2 regions of the Bacillus sp. H1a genome follow, and region 2 is predicted to be linked to the other one. Evidence: riboswitches for the same ligand, from Rfam matches in the RefSeq annotation. Region 2 holds a riboswitch; the other holds the start of a gene.
The links. Region 2 has a riboswitch for S-adenosylmethionine ahead of U860_RS0121905 (methionine ABC transporter ATP-binding protein). Riboswitches for the same ligand answer to the same signal wherever they lie in the genome.
Positions count from the first base shown of each region.

Region 1: it holds a riboswitch for S-adenosylmethionine, as region 2 does, so the genes downstream of both, U860_RS0111495 (hypothetical protein) here and U860_RS0121905 (methionine ABC transporter ATP-binding protein) in region 2, are expected to answer to the same signal.

Region 1 covers NZ_AYMH01000022.1:59,446-69,763, reverse strand. Annotated here, with positions in the region: gene U860_RS0111530 (DUF4430 domain-containing protein) at 1-956, shown strand, start outside; gene U860_RS0111525 (DUF4430 domain-containing protein) at 1,013-1,813, shown strand; gene U860_RS0111520 (energy-coupling factor transporter transmembrane component T) at 1,837-2,715, shown strand; gene U860_RS0111515 (energy-coupling factor ABC transporter ATP-binding protein) at 2,688-4,349, shown strand; gene U860_RS0111510 (ECF transporter S component) at 4,322-5,023, shown strand; gene U860_RS0111505 (YwiC-like family protein) at 5,217-5,939, shown strand; gene U860_RS0111500 (hypothetical protein) at 5,971-6,162, opposite strand; SAM riboswitch class I at 6,275-6,373, shown strand; gene U860_RS0111495 (hypothetical protein) at 6,414-6,734, shown strand; gene U860_RS0111490 (SWIM zinc finger family protein) at 6,998-7,381, shown strand; gene U860_RS0111485 (NAD(P)H-dependent oxidoreductase) at 7,410-7,985, shown strand; gene U860_RS0111480 (hypothetical protein) at 7,982-8,335, shown strand; gene U860_RS0111475 (short-chain fatty acid transporter) at 8,388-9,734, opposite strand; gene U860_RS0111470 (helix-turn-helix transcriptional regulator) at 10,117-10,318, shown strand, end outside.
Region 2 covers NZ_AYMH01000046.1:20,479-30,796, forward strand. Annotated here, with positions in the region: gene ligA (NAD-dependent DNA ligase LigA) at 1-470, shown strand, start outside; gene U860_RS0121880 (CamS family sex pheromone protein) at 487-1,683, shown strand; gene U860_RS0121885 (TSUP family transporter) at 1,778-2,548, shown strand; gene pruA (L-glutamate gamma-semialdehyde dehydrogenase) at 2,701-4,248, shown strand; gene U860_RS0121895 (DUF4097 family beta strand repeat-containing protein) at 4,758-5,651, shown strand; gene U860_RS0121900 (cysteine hydrolase family protein) at 5,719-6,264, opposite strand; SAM riboswitch class I at 6,506-6,611, shown strand; gene U860_RS0121905 (methionine ABC transporter ATP-binding protein) at 6,736-7,755, shown strand; gene U860_RS0121910 (methionine ABC transporter permease) at 7,745-8,410, shown strand; gene U860_RS0121915 (MetQ/NlpA family ABC transporter substrate-binding protein) at 8,431-9,285, shown strand; gene U860_RS33930 (HXXEE domain-containing protein) at 9,454-9,939, opposite strand; gene U860_RS0121925 (DUF3926 domain-containing protein) at 10,004-10,195, opposite strand; gene U860_RS0121930 (ArsA family ATPase) at 10,188-10,318, opposite strand, start outside.

The DNA.
Region 1 (10,318 bases), on a different contig from region 2:
GTTTAAATCGTTTTTCAGCAACAGATTTAGCTAGAACGATTATCATGATGAATGCAATGAATGTAGATCCTACAAAGATAGAGGGACAAAACTTAGTACAAAATTTGTTTGAATCAGATAAAGTGGATTCTGTAACAGGATACGCATTTGCTTTACTTGCATTTGATACAAAGAAATATGAGGTTCCAGTTGAAGCGAAATGGAATCGAGTTGCATTAGTACAAGCACTTTTACAGGCGCAACATACAGATGGCGGCTGGACGTATGATAGTTCAAGTAAAAAAGAAAGTGCTAGTAACATTGATGTAACAGGTATGGTTTTATCAGCATTAGCTCCTTACCAAGAACAACAAGATGTTAAGCCAGTTATTCAAAAAGCTGTTGATTACTTATACAAGCAGCAGTTAGACAATGGTGGCTTTGCTGCTGATGGACAAGAGAATTCTAATAGTACTGCACAAGCAATTATTGGACTATCGCTAGTTAAAGATGTAGATCACACTCGTCTTAATAAAGCAGTACAAAATTTAATGTCATACCAGCTTCCAAATGGTGAGTTCAAATGGTTACCAAAAGATCAAAAAGGTAGCGGAATGGCTACAGAGCAAGCATTTTTAGCTTTACTTCAGTTTAAAGATCTTGGGAAATCGATTTATGATTTGTCAAATGTATCAGGTAATGAAATCGATACGAAACCAATTGTAGAACCAGAAACAACTGTAGAAGAAAAAGAAGTTGTAGAACAGCCGAAACAACAAGAAGAGTTACAAAAACAACCAAAAGATGAAAATTTGAAAGTTGTTGTAGATAACGAACGAGTTAATAAAGAACCAAACAACAATAAGAATCAATTACCAAAAACAGGAGCATCTTCTCATAGTGCAGCTACAGAAGTAGGTATGGGTGTATTATGTATTGCTTCTGCATATGTATTATGGAGACGTAAAGCAGCTTAACAAAAATTAGGAGCAATTATTTGCTCCTAATTTTATTATGAAAGGTGAGGGGCAGCATGAGTAAGATGAAATGGTTCATTTCGTTATTTCTTTCTTTGGGATTATTAGCCGGATGTGAAGAAACGGCTGTAAAGCCTGAGAAGAAGGCAGAACCAAAGCAAGAAGAACAAAAAGAAGTAGCGAAACAAGAAGAACAAAAAGATGAAACGAAACCGGAAGAGAAACAAACTGAGCCGGAACAGAAACAACAAGAAGAGCAGAAAGATAAGCAAGAACAAAAAGAAGAAAAAGCGCAGGAACAGCCTGAAGTAAAGAAAGAAGAGAAACCGAAAGAACAACCTGCTGCAAATAAACAACCGGAACAACAAAAAGTACAAGAAGAGAAGCAGCAACCGAAAGCACCAGAAGTAAAAGAAGAAGCAAAGGTTGTTAATCAGCCGAAAGAAACACCAAAGCAGGAGCAAAAAGTTGATCCGAATAAAGGTGGAAAAGACGTAACTGTTCCAGAACTACCGAAACCAGTGCCACCTAATCCGCCAGAACCACCGAAACCGCAAGCGAAACAAGTTACTATCTCCGTAAAAGGTCATGAAGGATACTTATTAGGTGCGAAAAAGGTTGATGTACAAGAAGGTGATACAGTTTACAGTGTGCTACAGAGTACAGGACTAGAGGTTGATGCAATGGGCTCTAAAGATGGTATATATGTAAAAGGTATTAATGACTTGTACGAAAAAGATATTACTGCTACTAGTGGGTGGAAATATCGTGTGAACGGTGCTTTTCCAAATTATAGTGCTGGTGTAGTTAAAGTAAAACCAGGAGATACAATTGAGTGGGTGTTTGTATTAAAATAGGAAAGGATCTTCGGTAAAGGACTATGAAAATAAGCTTTTCTTCTTTACATCCTTTTGTGAATTTTTTCTATTATATTGGGGTGATGATACTATGTATGATGTGTCTTCATCCTCTTTTTTTAATTGGAGCGATTGTACTAATAGTAACCATAAATATAGTACAAGGGAATGGCGAGAAAATAAGAAAGATGCTGCCGAGTACTATTGTATTCTTTTTAATGGTAATTTTGTTTAATTCTTTATTAACACATAGAGGAGCGACTACGTTATTTCATTTAGGAGATAGCCGGATTAAGCTTGAGGCCTGTATGTATGGACTTGTTATGGGATTATTATTAGTTGCGGTAATGTTTACTTTTGCATCTTATAACGATATTATTTCAAGTCATAAATTTTTATATTTGTTTTCAAGAATTTCACCGAAAGTTGCACTATTAACGATGATTACAGTGCGATTTGTTCCTTTATTTATACGACGATTAAAGAAAATTACACTCGTCCAAAAAACGAAAGGTGTACAATTAGATTCAGGTTCACTCATTGAGCGTATAAAAAATGGAATGCAATTACTGCAAGTATTGTTAGTTTGTTCGTTAGAAGACGCACTACAAACGGCTGATTCTATGCAAGCTCGCGGATTTGGTGTAACGAAGCGTACGACGTATATTCGATATAGAATGGAAAGACGTGACTGGTCTACGTTGAGTTATTTAGTTTTTCTATTAATAACTTCATTCATATGTAGTTATTACGGCGGAGGCAAATTGATCATTTATCCGAAAGTGGAATCAATACTATTCCAGCAATACGATGGAATTATGTTTTTGTTATTTATGATGTTTATTAGCTTACCGCTTGTAATGGAAGGAAGGGAATGGATATGGTGGCGCATGCAGAAATAAAGAATTTATCATTTGTATATGCTGATGAAAATGAAGAAGCGTTACAGCATATTTATCTTTCTGTTCAAAAAGGAGAATTTATCGTACTTGCTGGCGGTTCAGGTTCTGGGAAGACAACTTTATTAAAACATTTCAAAAAGGAGTTACTTCCAATTGGCACGCGTTCTGGACATACATATTATGATGGTGCTTTATTAGAAAATGTACCAGATTTATTATCTGCACAAGAAATTGGTATGGTATTTCAAAATCCAGAAAATCAGCTCGTAATGGATACAGTGATTCAAGAGCTAGCATTTTCTTTAGAAAATATCGGATTACCATCACATATTATTCAAAAAAGAATAGCGGAGCTCATTAGTTTTTTAGGGTTTCAAGATTTGTTACACCAATCTGTTCATACTTTATCTGGTGGACAAAAACAACTAGTAAATTTGGCTGCGGTATTAGTCATGCAGCCGAAGCTATTATTACTGGATGAACCAACAGCGCAGTTAGACCCGATTGCTGCGAAAGAGTTTTTAGGATTGTTAAAGCGTATTAATGAAGAACTCGGAATTACGATTATTTTAAGTGAACATCGTTTAGATGAAGTGATGCCGCTAGCAACTCGTGTCGTTTGTATGGATAACGGAAGAATCATTTATGATGGTACGCCTAAAAGTGTGATAGCGAAAATGTGGGAAGTAGAAAAATTCCGTCCATTCATTCCGCAAATTCCAAGATTGTTTTTAGAGTGGAATGTGAAAGATATTCCGTTTACAGTGCGAGAAGCACAAATGAAAATGAATGATTTTAAGGCGATACAATATATGAATCAGCAAGTGGAACAACGTGAGAAGCAAGAAGTAATTTTAAGTGCAGAACATATATCTTTTCAATATGAAAAAAATAGTCCAATCATTTTGCGAGATTTGACAGTGAATATCGAAAAAGGAAAATGGACAGCTCTCGTCGGAAAAAATGGTACAGGGAAGTCTACACTGTTAACGATTTTAGCAGGATTACAAAAGGCTAGAAGAGGGAAAGTAAAGTGGAGTGGAAAAGTGATACATAAAATCGATTCGAAAGAACGATTTAAAAGTATAGGATACGTATCACAACATCCGTACTATCATTTCACATTTGATACAGTGTGGGAAGAGGTTTATGAGCGTGCTCGTGAATTATATGGCGAAGAGGGAAAAGTAATAGCAGAAGAAATGTTAAAGAGATTTTGGCTAGATTCGCTTATCGATCGGCATCCGCATGATTGTAGCGGGGGAGAGCAACAACTACTCGCATTATGTACAACGTTATTATCAAAGCCAACTTTATTATTACTTGATGAGCCAACGAAAGGCCTGGATCCATGGAAGAAAGAAAGAGTAGGAGAGCTATTTAAGCAGTTGCAAAAAGAAGGTACAACGATTGTGATGGCAACGCATGATATTGAGTTTGCAGCAAAATATGTAGATCAATGCATGATGTTATTTGATGGGAAAGTCATTATGAATGATACACCGAAAGAGTTCTTTAGTGGCAATTTCTTTTATACAACATCTATTAATCGATTCATCCGAAAAGAGTTGCCATTTGCATTAACGTGGGAGGATGTGTACGAAGCGTGTCCAAACGATATGTTGCATTCATAATATTTATTTTTGCTATTGTAATATGTACACTACTCTTTACGACTCTTATTATGGATGGTTATTACATGGTAAGTAGTTTGTTTTTATTAGCTATCATTATGTTACCTTTCTATGTCCGCTTTGAAAGGAAAGCGTTTGTTTCACGTGAAATTGTTATCGTTGCCGTGTTAGCAGCAATCGCAGCGGTTAGTCGAGTGCCATTTTCGATTTTACCGAGTGTACAAACGACTTCCTTTGTCATTATCGTTTCTGCAATTGTTTTTGGGAGTGAAACTGGCTTTATGATTGGTGCAACAGCGGCCATTGTATCTAATATTTTTTTAGGACAAGGTCCGTGGACGCCGTGGCAAATGTTTTCGTGGGGCATGATTGGATTTATAGCTGGACTATTGCGCAACACATTTTTAATGAAAAAGCTTTGGGGAAGACTCATATATGGCTTTGTCGTTGGATTCGTTTTTGGATGGATTATGAATTTCTGGGGGCTTCTTGGTTTTATACGAGAAGCAACGTGGGAAACAGTTATTGCCTACTATGTCGCAAGTTTTTCTTTCGATCTTAGTCATGCGATATCGAATGTTATTTTCCTACTGTTATTCAGTACTTCATGGATTACGATCCTCACAAGATTTAAAAAAAAGTATGGTATATTAGATGAGCATAAGGTGACGTAGAACAGCATACTCATATAAGGTAGGGTCGCGACTTACATATTCGTTTGCCTCTTTCATGCTTCTTACATATTGTAAGAAGCATTTTTTTATTGTAAAAGTGTCAAAGAATAGATTTAATATATCTTCGTTTTTATATGAAGTTATTTGTATAATAATAGGTGAGAATTATTTTCAAAAGGGAGGTGTATAGTTAATGAAGTTAGTTATTCCGAAACAGCATGGAGCATGGGCGATGCTTGTCATTCCATTTCTATTAAGTGTATTACTTGGCAAACCTACTTTTTATCATATTCCATTGTTCTTAGCTTGGTTTTTTATCTATTTAGCTACGTATCCATTTCTCATGTACATAAAGCAAAGAAGAAAAAAAGAGTTTCTGCACGCTGCAATTGTATATTTTATTTGCGCATTCGTATTTGGGATGATTTCTTTATTATATGAATGGCGAATTCTTTTATTCGTAGTGTTACTGATTCCTTTGTTTATTGTAAACATGTATTACGCTCGTCAAAAAAATGAAAGAGCATTACTAAATGACATTTGCGCGATTGTTGTGTTTTGTATAGGCGGCTTAATCAGTTATTATTTCTCAATGAAATTTATTGATAGAACAGCAGTATTCATTGCGCTTATTTCATTCTTATATTTTTTAGGAAGCACGTTTTACGTGAAAACAATGATTCGTGAAAAAAATAATCCGAAGTATCGTTATATATCTTGGGGATATCATATTGTATTAACGGTAATCGTATTTGCTATAAATCCATGGTGTTCTCTCATATTCGTACCAAGTGTCATTCGAGCAATTATGTTGTATGGTAAAAAGATTTCTATATTAAAAGTAGGGATTTTGGAAATTGTTAATTCTGTATATTTTTTAATAATAACGGCAATAATGATGAAGTATGCCATTTGAAAAAAACTTCCCATCTTTTGATGGGAAGTTTTCATTCTTGTTCTAAAATATGAACGGTATAATCACATCTTTGTAATGCTTCTTCTACAGCATAAAGGGATTGTTCAATACGTGCGCGATTGCTTTCTTTTTCAACAGTTTGTAATGCATCTTCTAAACAATGCTTCGCTTCTTGTAACGAATGAAATGAATCTTGTACGTATCCACGGGCGTTCTTTTGCAACGTAGTAACCTCCTTTTGTATATCTGTTTGTAGTATGAACAATAAAGAAGAAAATATAATTTATTTGACAATTACAATAAAGATACGTATAGTTAAATTCAAAGTGAATATTTTCTTATCCAGAGAGGTGGAGGGACTGGCCCGATGAAACCCAGCAACCGCGATGCAGGTGCTAATTCCAGCAGAACATATTTGTTCTGGGAGATAAGACGAAGATATATACGTAACTTCTTCTTATCGGAGAGGTTTTTTTGTTGCAAAAAAACCGATTACGAAAATACATAATAAGAAGAAAGGGGTTGCGAAGTACTGTGACACTCGAAAAATACGTAAAACTGCGTAATGCAGTTTATGAATATATGATAGAGCAAGATAAGCCAATATCATTGTTAGATATTCAAGAACATATCGTTTCGCATCATGAAGGAAAATTCACGAAAAAAATGTTACATCAATTTTATTTATCAAGACTATTAGATGAACTGAAACTGGATGGGAAAATTACTTTAGCTTCTGATGAATATCTCTATGCTGAAAAAGGGGTATTTTATAAAGCGAGAAAAGGGAGCTAAGCTCTCTTTTTTTCTTGGAATAACGAAGTATGTAGAGTAAAAGACTGCTAAAGCAGCCTGATACAAGGGAATGGTGTTGAGTGTGTAGTGTCAAAAATTGAATGTGCCTGAAAGAGGCACTTCATATCGGCTACAAATAAAAATAGACACCTTCGCCGAATAGGTGTCAGTTGTTTTGTCACGTAGACTCGCTACTTGACAGTAATTAGAATAACACGCAGGGTTTTGGAAGTCAAAAGGGAATTAAAGGAAGAGGTGTTGTTATGTATGCTTATTTATTAAAAGATATAACGAAATGGATTCCAAAGTACATTATAGATAGAGGGTATGAATATTATGAAGAAGGACATGTAGAAGATGTTGAAATACACGACAAGAAAGTATTTGCTTTCGTTACTGGAAATGCAGGGAATTATGAAGTGATTATTGATCTTGAAGATTTTACAGAAAGTAGCTGCGAGTGTCCTTATGAGAACTATTGTAAACATATGGCAGCGGTCGTTTATGATATTCAAGGTGCTGGTGAGAGTACAGTTAAAGAGCAACTGAAAGGTTTAGAAAAAGAAGAGTTACTAACAGTGTTAAATCGTTTATTACAAAGTTCTAAAAATGTGCAAATTGTAGAGAAGATGTTAAAGAAAGGGTAAATTTAACTGTAGAAGGGGGTGCTTTGTAGTGAATATATTAATTATATACGCTCATCCTAATCCTTCAAGTTTTAATGCATCGATTTTGGAGCATGTTCAAAAAGGACTACAAGGAACAAATCATTCTGTTACACTACTCGATTTATATAAGGAACAATTCGATCCAGTACTTGTATTTAATGAGGAGAAGAAAAGACGTGATTTACTACATGAAGAAGAGACGAAGCGATATAGGGAATTAGTGCAGAAGGCCGATGCTCTTCTATTCATATATCCGATATGGTGGTGGGGCATGCCTGCCATTTTAAAAGGATTTATCGATCGTATTTTTGTAGCTGGATTTGCTTATAAGTATAAAGGTGCATTACCGAAAGGCTTATTTAAAGGAAAGAAGGCGTGGGTTATTAATACGTTAGACTCACCGTTATGGTACGTGGCACTATTATATCGATCAGCGGATTGGATTATGATGAAAAGAGGAGTTTTACGCTTTTGTGGCATTCGTAATATAAAGCGTTCTGTTTTTCAATCTGTGAAAACGAGTAAAGTAACGCAGCGTGAAAAATGGCTGTTACAAATAGAAGGAGAGGCTCGTAAATTATGAATGAAATCGATCGTATTATAAAGTGTTGTAATTATGAGGACGAACTTTTTCGTACGTATATAAAGTGTTTAGTCCAATTGAAGAAATGCAGCGAAACGTTTAAACAAATTCAGATACAATTAAGAAATGATTATCTAATAAGAGGAATTTGTGAAAGAGAAGTTGATGAGGTGATAAGGGGAAGTAAAGAATATGAAAAACATTTTCTTCCTAAAGTGCTACGGTGGAATTTCTTGAAGAACAATCCTCATATGATTGAAAAAGTGTGCGAAGATTTGTTTGCATATGAAGTGTTAAATCATACAGAGATAGTGTGGAGAAAGATAATAAATTGTATAGAAAGCGAATAATTTATCATATAAAAAAGCTAGTATAAAACTAGCTTTTCGAGTAATTAATTATTTAAATGAAAAGGAAACATAGGCTTATGATTACGCCGGCATAAAGTAAATTGACAACACAAAATCCCATAATATCACGAGCTCCTAAACCAGCTATCGCTAATGCTGGTAACGCCCAGAAAGGTTGAATTAAATTCGTCCAAGCATCGCCCCATGCGATTGCCATCGCTGTTTTTGCAGCGGGTACACCAAGCTCAGCGCCAGCTGGAATCATGATTGGTGCTTGCACTGCCCATTGACCGCCTCCAGATGGAACGAAAATATTAACAATTCCAGCGCTTAAAAATGTAAAGAGCGGGAATGTGTTTTCATTTGAAATGCTAATAAAGAAAGTAGATATAGCTCCTCCAAGTGAAAGACCTTCACTATTCACTCCAATCATCATCCCCATAATTCCTGCGTAGAACGGAAATTGAAGTAAAATACCAGAAGCGCTTTTTGTTGAGTCAGAAAAAGCACGAATATATTGAATCGGAGTACGGTGGAAAATAAGTCCCGCAATTAATAACATAAAAATGACGATATCAAGCGTAAGGTTAAAGCCTTTCGTACTAAAATAGTTAAAAATATAAATAAGACCTAATAACCCGATGCAAAGTGTAATAATAATACTATTCTCCATTTTTTCAGCGAATGTTTTTTGCTCAACTTCTTGAGCGGCAGCTTCTTCATGAAATACACTAGGATCTACTGTAATCGTATGTTTTTCATCTGGATGCATTGCTTTATTAATGAGAGGCATTGTGATTAAAAAGATAATAACTGGAACGAGAGCGTATGGTGAGAATAACGTTTCTGTTATTGGAATCGCTTCTTTAATACTCCCAGCTGTCGTTTTGATTAACGTTTCGCCGCCTGTAGCTAACGTAAGAGGGATAGAAGCAGAAAGACCTGCATGCCAAATGAGAAATCCGGAGTAAGAAGAAGCGATTGCTAGTCTATAATCAAGTCCGTCTAACTGCCTTGCGACTTCCTTTGCATATAAAACAGATACAACAATGCCAAATCCCCAGTTTATATATGCTCCTAGTAAACTAATAATAGAAATGGCAATAATACCTTGACCATTTGTTTTCGGTAGTTTCGCCGCTTTCGTTAATCCTTTTTTAATAAGAGGAGCGTTTGCTAAAGCAGATCCAGTCACGAGTACAAGAGCCATTTGCATAGAAAAGGCAAGTAAGCCCCAAATACCATTACCCCAGTGAGTAATCATTTCAACTGGTGTTTGATGTGTTGCAAACATGCCGAAGAAGATAACGAAAACCGTCAATAAACAGGATAAAATAAACGGTTCTGGTAAGAAGCGTTGCACTAAGGCGACGCAACCATTTGTAAAGGAACGAAACAAAATAAATCAACCTCCTTATGTATATTTATTACAATATTCGAGGTTGTTTGAGTAATAACCTTTAATATATAGAAAATTCAGAATCATTAGGCGATTGTCGTAATTTATTGATAGATCAATATTCTATGTAGAAACGTTATTTCATTTTGCGTTGAAGTATTTCAAAGGAGGGTAAAGCCACATGCCCATCAAATAAAGAATTTTGTAAGAACCTCAAAATTTGTTGTTCCGCCAGCTCGATTGCGGAAGATAATAAACATCTTTAACATAATGCAACCAGCTGTTTCAAACGTTTGCTACTCTTAGGTTACATCATTCTACTTTTCGATTCTTACGAACTTTTATAATCTATAGTAAAAATAAAATTAGAGGAGTTGAAATCATGGAATTCTATAAAAAGCTAAAAGAAGAACGCTTAAAGCATAACTTATCACAAGAAGAATTAGCTCTTAAGTTAAACATAAGCAGACAATCAGTTTCTAAATGGGAGCTTGAAAAAGGCTATCCAAATATTGAAACACTTATTACATTAAGTGATTTATTCAATATTAGCATTGATGAATTAATTAAAGGAGATGACTTCT
Region 2 (10,318 bases):
GCCACGTCGGAGCGAAAGCAGCACGCACATTTGCTGAACATTTCGAAACGATGGATGAGCTTGTGAAAGCAACAGAAGAAGAACTAAAAGCAATTAATGAGATTGGTGAAAAAATGGCTCAATCCGTAGTAACGTATTTCGATAATGAAGACGTATTAGAGCTATTACAACAATTTAAAGAGTATGGCGTGAACATGGCATACAAAGGTATAAAAAGTGCTGATTTACAAAATGTTGAGTCGTACTTCGCAGGAAAAACTGTCGTCTTAACAGGGAAACTAGAAGTTATGGGACGCAGTGAAGCGAAGAAGAAGATTGAGGCATTAGGTGGAAAAGTAACAGGAAGTGTTAGTAAAAGTACGGATTTAGTTGTTGCTGGTGAAGCTGCTGGCTCGAAATTAGCGCAAGCAGAGAAGCATAATGTTGAAGTTTGGAATGAAGAGAGGTTCTTACAAGAGCTGAATAAGTAAGAGGTGCAAACTCACGATGAAAAAAATAGCGTTAGTGGTATTAAGTCTAGGCCTACTTGTAAGTGGGTGTAGCACGGGTACCAACAAAGATGAAAAAGTAGTTGAGAAATCGGGGAAAGCGAAAGAGCAAGCGGTTATCCCGAAATACTCCATTTCGGATGAATATTATAAGACGACGGTTCCATTTGATCCAGGTAAGGCACGTGGTTTAGTTGTACAAGGTTTAAATAATCGTCTAGATATAGATGAGTTTGAAACGGGGCTAATGCGTATTGCGAAAGAATCGTTTAGTACGAAAGATTATTTCTTTAAAGGCGGAAATGTTCTAGATGATAAAACTATACAAATGCTTGTAAAAAGAAAGCGTACAGATGCTGAACAAAAAGATCTAGAGGACAAGTTAAAAAAAGATGCAGTTAAATTTCCGAATATCGGACTGAATCCAGCTTTAAGTGAAGGCTCAGAATCACTAGAAGTGAAAAATAAAAAAAATCCAATATATATCTCAAATATTTTAGAACATGATTATTATGAACAAAAAGGTGAGAACGCTGCTGAACCTAGTGGCATTGTAGTTGGATTAGCGATGAATTCTGTCCAGTATTATAATGAAGAGCATGGTTATCCTCGTGAGGCTGAAATCCCAGATAAAAAAATGTTGGCTGAAGGGAAAAGAATGGCACAAGAGATATTGAAAGTAATGCAGCAAAAAGATCCTAAAGTAAAAAATATTCCGGTTACCTTTGCAATTTACCGTCAAGGTCCAAAGTCTTCGCTTGTGCCGGGGAATTTTGTTTCTTATGCTAAGGTAGAAAAAGGTAGTGAAACGGTTGAGGATTGGAAACCAATCAATGAGAAATATTACTTGTTCCCGTCTGAACAAGCAAAAACAGATAATAAACGTGAAGACCTTGCAAGAGTAGCAAACTTTAAAGCGAAATTAAGTGAGTATTTCCAAGGTGATTATACAGCTGTTATCGGTACTGGTATGTATAAGGATGATGAATTAAAGGAAATGAAACTTGAAATTCCTGTCCAATTTAATGGGAAAGCTGAAGTAATTGGTTTTACACAATATGTAGCAGGACTTGTTACGGAATACTTCCCGAATTATATGAAAGTACAAGTAACGATTAAATCTGTAGAACGCCCAGAAGCTATTATTATACGTGAAGCAAAGCAAGATGAACCGTTTGTGAAAATTTTAGATTAAAGATGAGAGCTGTTCCTTTATGGAACAGCTTTTTTTTTTGAGGAATTTTGTTATAATTTAAAATGTTATAAATAAAGGGGTAAGGGGCAAAGTCATGGAAGAATTAAGCTTTCAAGTCATTATTTTATTAATTGGATTCGGTTTTTTAGCGGCTTTCATTGATTCGGTTGTTGGAGGTGGAGGATTAATTTCGCTTCCTGCACTTATGTTCGTTGGGTTACCACCAGCTTCGGCAATCGCAACGAATAAATTAGCTGCAACGATGGGGACGTTTACGAGTGCAATTTATTTTATTCGGTCAGGAAAGGTCGATTTTCGGATTGTAGGAAAGTTAATCCCGTTAACTATTATTGGAGCGGTCGCAGGTGCTTTAGTAGTAAAGTTTATTCCACCTGATATTTTGCGTCCATTAGTGCTAGTAATGTTGGTTTTTATTGCCATTTATATTATTGCAAAAAAAGATTGGGGAAGTGTATCTACCTATAAAAAGATGACACGAGGGAAAACATTAATGTTTTTCTTTGTGATTTTAATTATAGGATTCTATGATGGTTTTTTTGGTCCAGGAACAGGATCCTTTTTAATTTTTGCATTTTTATTAATTGGTTTGGATTTTATTCAAGCGGCAGCATCTGGAAAACTTTTGAACTTCGTTAGTAATATCGTATCTTTAATTACTTTTTTATTTTTAGATGTAATTCATTTTGAATACGGTATAATTATGGGATTATCAATGATTTTAGGTGCTTATTTTGGATCGAAGTTTGCAGTTCGAAAAGGTGTTGGATATGTAAGGACTTTATTTTTATTAGTTACTATTTTATTAATTGGGAAAAATGTTTTGGAATATACTCATATTTTGTAGATTCATACGTATGTATGAATCTCTTTTTTTTATTATATTTTAAAAATTAATTAATTTTTAAAATATAAGTCTAGGAATATTTGAATAAATCTAAATTATCGTGTAGAATAATGTTGTAAAATGTAAACGTTTTTCTAAGGGGAGGCTAAAAAATGGTAGTAGCATACAAACATGAGCCATTTACAGATTTTTCAGTAGAGGCTAACAAATTAGCGTTTGAAGAAGGTTTAAAGAAAGTAGAATCTTATCTTGGACAAGACTATCCATTAATTATCGGGGGAGAAAAAATCACTACAGAAGACAAAATTGTTTCTGTAAACCCTGCAAATAAAGAGGAACTTGTTGGTCGCGTTTCAAAAGCAAGCCGTGAATTAGCTGAAAAAGCAATGCAAGTAGCGGATGAAACATTCCAAACTTGGAGAAAGTCAAAACCAGAAATGCGTGCAGACATTTTATTCCGTGCTGCAGCAATTGTTCGTCGTAGAAAACATGAGTTCTCTGCTATTCTTGTAAAAGAAGCAGGTAAACCATGGAATGAAGCAGATGCTGATACAGCAGAAGCAATCGACTTTATGGAATATTATGGTCGTCAAATGTTGAAATTAAAAGACGGTATTCCAGTAGAAAGCCGTCCAATTGAATATAATCGTTTCTCTTACATTCCATTAGGAGTAGGTGTTATCATTTCTCCTTGGAACTTCCCATTCGCAATTATGGCAGGTATGACAACAGCTGCTTTAGTTTCTGGTAACACAGTATTACTAAAACCAGCTAGTACAACTCCTGTAGTAGCAGCGAAATTTATGGAAGTATTAGAAGAAGCTGGTTTACCAGCTGGCGTAGTAAACTTCGTTCCAGGTAATGGTTCTGAAGTTGGTGACTACTTAGTAGATCACCCTCGTACACGTTTCGTTAGCTTCACTGGATCTCGTGATGTAGGTATCCGTATTTATGAGCGTGCAGCGAAAGTAAACCCAGGACAAATTTGGTTAAAACGAGTTATCGCTGAAATGGGCGGTAAAGATACAATCGTTGTTGATAAAGAAGCAGATCTTGAATTAGCAGCTAAATCTATCGTTGCATCAGCATTCGGATTCTCAGGACAAAAATGTTCTGCATGTTCTCGTGCAGTAATCCATGAAGATGTATACGATCACGTATTAAATCGTGCTGTTGAATTAACAAAAGAATTAACAGTTGCTAACCCAGCTGTATTAGGTACAAACATGGGTCCTGTTAATGACCAAGCTGCATTCGATAAAGTAATGAGCTATGTTGCAATTGGTAAAGAAGAAGGTAGAATCCTAGCAGGTGGCGAAGGAGACGATTCTAAAGGCTGGTTCATCCAACCAACAATCGTTGCTGACGTTGCAGAAGATGCTCGCTTAATGAAAGAAGAAATCTTCGGACCAGTAGTAGCATTCTGTAAAGCAAAAGACTTTGATCATGCACTCGCAATTGCAAACAATACAGAATACGGTTTAACAGGAGCAGTTGTTTCTAACAACCGTGACCATATTGAAAAAGCACGTGAAGACTTCCACGTTGGTAACTTATACTTCAACCGTGGATGTACTGGTGCAATCGTAGGTTACCAACCATTCGGTGGCTTTAACATGTCTGGTACAGACTCTAAAGCTGGTGGCCCTGATTACTTAGCACTTCACATGCAAGCAAAAACTACTTCTGAAACTTTATAAGAAATAGTAGAAGAGATCTTCACATCCCGTGAAGATCTCTTTTTTGAGAAATTCTCTATAATAGAGGTAACTAGTTAATTTGAAGTAGGAAATACTCACTATATATTACCATTTATTCTTTAGAACTAGCTAAACCCTATTAATAGCAGGATAAACATGTAAATAGAAACAAAACAAAGAGAAAAATTGACTTATTAGTCATATTTTTTAGTATTTATTTTTAGGATTTCCTGTATAATACAATTTGAAAGAAAATCTATGGTTAGACAAGAGAACACTCCTTTCGGTTTTGCTCACTGAAAGGGGTGTTTTTTATTTTTTAGCACATACACCTTGTAACAAATTATGGTAAATGTTAGTATTTTATTCGGAGTATTCGGAAAAATACGAATCAGTACTGATTAATATATAGTACTAAATAATAATAGTTATATGGATAGTAATTGTAGAAATTCAATTTTTAACAACTGTAAGACGATATGAAAATGATAAAAAGGAAGTGTTATCGTATGAAGATGTTAATTTTAGTTGCATTATCATTGCTTGTTATTGGGGGAATTGGAGTTGGGGTGATGACTGTTTTTGGAGGAGGTTTCAATAAAGTTGAAATTCATAAAAAAGAAATGGTAGCCGGTGGGAAAATCGATGAAATTGAAATGAAAACGTCTGCTGCTGATGTTGAAGTTGTGACAGTCGATTCAAAAGAAATTGAAGTGTTACTAGATGGGAATATGAGCAAAGGATTAGTAGATAAATATAAATTTATGGTAAAGGAAGAAAATAATCACTTAAATGTGGAGTTTACTAAAGATGGGAATTCAGTTGGTTGGAACGTTGGCACTACTGCAGATGTAAAATTACAAATTAAAGTGCCAAGTAAATTGTATGAAAATATGAAAATAAAAACATCATCAGGGGACGTTCTAGCAAAGGATATGGAAATAAAGACAGCAGAAATAAAAACATCATCGGGGGATATATCGTTATTACAGTCTACAATAAATGAGAAATTAACAGCTAAAACATCTAGTGGAGCAATTGAGACTAATAAAAGTGAAGTTGTAGCAGCAAATTTAACTACGAGTAGCGGTGAAATTAAAGCAGATGGTCTACGCTCTAAAGAAGTGGCGTTTACGACGTCATCAGGTAATATTGAATATAATGATAAAAGTTTGCAAGGTGAGGTAGAATGTAACACCTCAAGCGGTGATGTTCAGATGAAATTTGATACACTTCCTGAATCTTTGAAGATTAATTTTGAGGGAGGTTCTGGTAAACCTTATTTGAATGTACCTGGTCTATTGTATGAAGAGAAAACAAAGCATAAATTAATTGGAGTAAAAGGTTCAGGAGAACATAAAGTGCAAGTAAAAACAAGTTCGGGAGATTTTAAGTTACAATAGTTTGAGAATAAAAATAAAAATCATGTCTTTCTCTTTAATTGATGAGGAAGACATGATTTTTTGAATTTTAGTTAGCTAAAAATTCTTCTGTACTCATTACATTTGCATACACTCCATTTAAACTCGCCAAAATTGTATTGTGAATATAAACAGCCGGTATAGTAGCGTTCTTAAATGAAAGATCCTTTGTAGCGCAAGCATCATGTATAACGGTACAATGAAAGCCAAAATCAAAAGCCGCCCTTACTGTAGCATCAATACACATATGAGTCATCATCCCACATATTACGATGTGCTCAATATCTAAACGTTGTAATTGCTCTAAAAGATCAGTTTCTCGGAAGCTATTTGGATAATGTTTGAGTATAACGGTTTCTTCTCTAAGTGGACGGACATTTTCATGAATATGGACACCTTCTGTATTTGGTAGGAAAAAAGTAGCATCATCTTTTATAGCTACATGTTGGATATGAAAAATAGGTTCGTTTCTTATTCTAAAATGTTGTAGTAGTTGAATAGCATATTCACTTGCTTCTACTGGATTACGTAATTCCATCTTTCCACTTGGAAAATAATCATTTTGAATATCGACGAGCAAAAGAGCTGTTTTCATATATTTATCTTCCTCCGATTTCATATTCAAATTATTTTATTCAATGAATAGAGAGGATTTCCCTTTCTAAAAGTATGAGTGATAAGAATTTTACATAACTATAAAAATCGCTATCGTATTATGATTTCTGATTTGAAAATTTAAATAGAGAAATAATTAATATTTTTCTAAAAAATGTATTGACTCTCATTATTCTGAGTTCTATAATGAGAATTAATTAAATGACAATTAAATCGATACACTCTTATCCAGAGAGGTGGAGGGACTGGCCCTACGATACCTCAGCAACGGGTTTTTTAATACCGTGCTAATTCCAGCAAGCCTAAAACAGGCTTGAAAGATGAGAAGATGTGAACGAGTACATATTAGTGCTCTCCTTCTTATCTTTTATTACTGATAAGAAGGAGAGCACTTTTTATTTTACCTCGAAAGCTCTACTTCAAGTTTTTACAGCATATAGGAGGGAAGAAAATGATTTCTTTTAACAATGTAAGTAAAGTATATGAATCAGGCGGACAATCAGTTCATGCCGTGGAGGATGTAACATTGTCAGTTGAAAAGGGTGAAATTTTTGGCATTATCGGATTTAGTGGTGCTGGAAAGAGTACGTTGTTACGTCTAGTAAATATGTTAGAAAGACCAACTGCAGGAACGATTTCAATAGATGATAAAGATATTACATCATTATCGACGAAAGAGTTACGGAAACTAAGACAAAGGATTGGAATGATTTTTCAAAGCTTTAATCTATTTAATTCAAGAACAGTATTTGGGAACATTGCTTATCCATTAAAGTTAGCAAAATTGCCAAAGAATGAGATAAAAGAAAGAGTGAATGAACTACTAAAATTAGTTGGTTTAGAAGATAAAGCAAACTATTATCCAGAACAGCTATCAGGCGGTCAAAAGCAACGCGTTGGGATTGCAAGGGCGCTTGCCACATCACCGGATATTCTCATATGTGATGAGGCAACATCAGCTTTAGATCCGGAAACAACGACAGAAATTTTAAATTTATTAAAGAAAGTAAATCGAGAATACAATTTAACGATTCTACTTATTACACATGAAATGCACGTTGTGAAAGAAATTTGTCACCGCGTAGCCGTTATGGAAAAAGGAAAAGTAATTGAAGAAGGAAAACTGTTTGACGTTTTCACACAACCAAAAACAAAAACGACTCAGAATTTTGTACGCTCTGTTATTAATGATCACTTACCAGAAAGTGTTCTAGCGAAAATTCAAAATGGAGGTCAGATTTATCGCCTGACTTTTACTGGGGAAGAGACAGGGCAGCCTGTACTATCATATATTGCGAAAAACTATAATGTCGATGTAAATGTTCTTTACGGAAATATTATTGAACTCCAAAATGTTTTATTTGGAAATCTTCTTGTAGAACTACAAGGTGAACAAAGAGAGATTCAAAAAGCACTACAACATCTAAGACTGCAAGTGCAGCTGAAGGAGGTAGAAGCTCATGCGAGTTGATTGGAGTATATTTTGGCCTCGCATTTTAGATGCGACGGGGGATACCCTCCTAATGGTAATTGTTACCCTTATATTTGCTACAATTCTAGGTATACCTCTAGGTTTACTATTATATGTGACGCGGAAAGGGAATTTTTTAGAAAATAAGTGGGTCTTTTCTATTCTTAATATCATTATTAATACAATTCGTCCGATTCCGTTCATTATCTTTTTAGTAGCCTTAAGTCCAATAACAAGAGGTGTTATTGGAACTACAATCGGAACGGCAGCAGCAATCTTTCCAATGACGTTAGTTGCTTCAATTGGTATTGCTAGAATGGTTGAAACAAACCTTGTCTCTGTTCCGAAAGGAGTAATTGAAGCTGCACAAGCAATGGGTGCTTCACCACTTAGAATTGTTTTTGAAATTCTCGTGCCAGAAGCGTTAGCGCCATTGATCTTGGGAGTTACGTTTATGACAGTCGGTTTAATTGAATTTTCTGCAGTCGCAGGACTTGTCGGTGGTGGAGGCCTTGGCGACTTAGCAATGACATATGGCTATCAACGCTTTGATACATCAGTTATGTTCGTAACGGTCGTTTTACTTATTATTCTTGTACAGTTAGCTCAAAATTTAGGAAACTACTTTGCGAAAGTCTTTTTACGCAGATCATAAAAGGAAGAGGGGAAAATAAAATGAAGAAAATTTTAGCATTTGCATTATCAGCAATCGTAGGAATTTCAGCATTAAGCGGTTGCTCAGGTGGAGACACAGGTGCAGGAGCGAAAGAGAAAGTAGTTCGCGTCGGTGTAACTGGAACAGATGGAGACGCTTGGGAAATCTTAAAGAAAAAAGCTGAAAAAGAAGGCATTAAAATTAAACTGGTTGAGTTCTCTGATTACACAACGCCAAATAAGGCGTTAGCTGATGGAGATATTGAACTAAACTCATTCCAGCATATTGCTTTCTTAGAACAATTTAAAAAGGAGCATAAGTTAGACATTACAGCTGTTGGTACAACACAAATTGCACCGATGGGCTTATACTCTGAAAAATATAAGAAAGCAAATGAAATCCCAGATGGTTCAGAAATTGCTATTCCAAATGATCCAACGAACCAAGCACGCGCATTAAAACTTCTTGATGCAGCTGGATTATTAAAGCTTAAGAAAGATTTCGGTCTATTTGGAGATCCAAGTGGTATCGCTGAAAATCCGAAGAAGTTAAAAATTACACCGGTTATCGCACAGCAAACACCTCGTGTATTAAAAGACGTAGCAGCTTCAGTTATTAATAACGGTGTTGCTGGTCAAGCTGGATTAGATCCAGCGAAGGATCCTATTTTCCTAGAAGATCCAAAGAATGAAAATGCGAAACCATATATTAATATTTTCGCAGCTCGTACGAAAGACAAAGATGATCCAACACTGAAAAAAGTAATCGAATTGTACCATTCAAAAGAAGTAACAGATGCAATTAAGAAAGAAACAAATGATGGTTCAATTTCAGTAGATCTTTCACTTGATGAGCTTGCAAAAATCGTAAAATAATTATTGAGTTTAACGGGCTAACAGAAGGAACCCCTCCGCTGTTAGTTCGTTCAACATATAATCTACTTAACAAACAAAACCCTAATTCTGTACCTTCCAATTTTGTATAACGTAGAATCCAATGTTTGTTAAGTAGAGTGATAGACCAGGAATTTTCTTGGTCTTTTTTTATTGTTGAAAGCAACTAGCGAATAGTAAGGTAATCCAAATTATAATTGGGTAAGAAAGTAAACTGAAAATGAGTGTAATTGCTAAATTCCTTTTGTGGATTAAGCATTTTTCTGATGAAAAGAAGAAAATAGAAAACAGGACAATGGAAGCTGCTGATATTACGCCTGGATTATAAGAATGATAAATGAAATACAAGATAACATGTTGAACGGCGTTAAAGAAGATACAGCCCTGTATAAAAATAATCCAGTAAATAGAAGATATGATGCTTAATTGATATAGAATGACTATGAGTAAGACCAATGTTGTTAATATGGAAATCGCAATGAAAAATTGTTTGTTAGTTATAAAGTGGATCGAAAATTGATTAGCAAGGTATTGTGGCATTTGAAAAGCCTCTTCAAGGTTATGAATGAAAAATAAAAAGGGGATTAGCCAGATTGTATTAGTGGCGAAATATCTTGTTGAAGATGTTTTTATCAACTTACATCAGCTCCAATAAAGGTATAGAAAGCCTATAAAAAATAGGCCTTCTATACGGATAGGGTTATTCAATGATGATACTTTTTAAATTACCTTCAGGATGTGGTTGTTCTTCCGTATAAGAAGAGAGCTCCTCCTGTAAAATGTTTAGTGTTTGCTTAGCTGATTGCTGAATCGGATTTGGTAGCTCTTCTAATATACGCATACCAACTTTTAGTTTTGTACGAATTATTCTCCGTAAAAGTTCATCATGCATGTACTACACCTCCAAACCGAATGTTTAGTACATCATCTTCAAACTTAGCTCCTTGAATAGAAAGGTGCGTTAATGTTTTTGGTAATGTGATATTTCGCTTCACAGAACCGGCTCGAATAATAA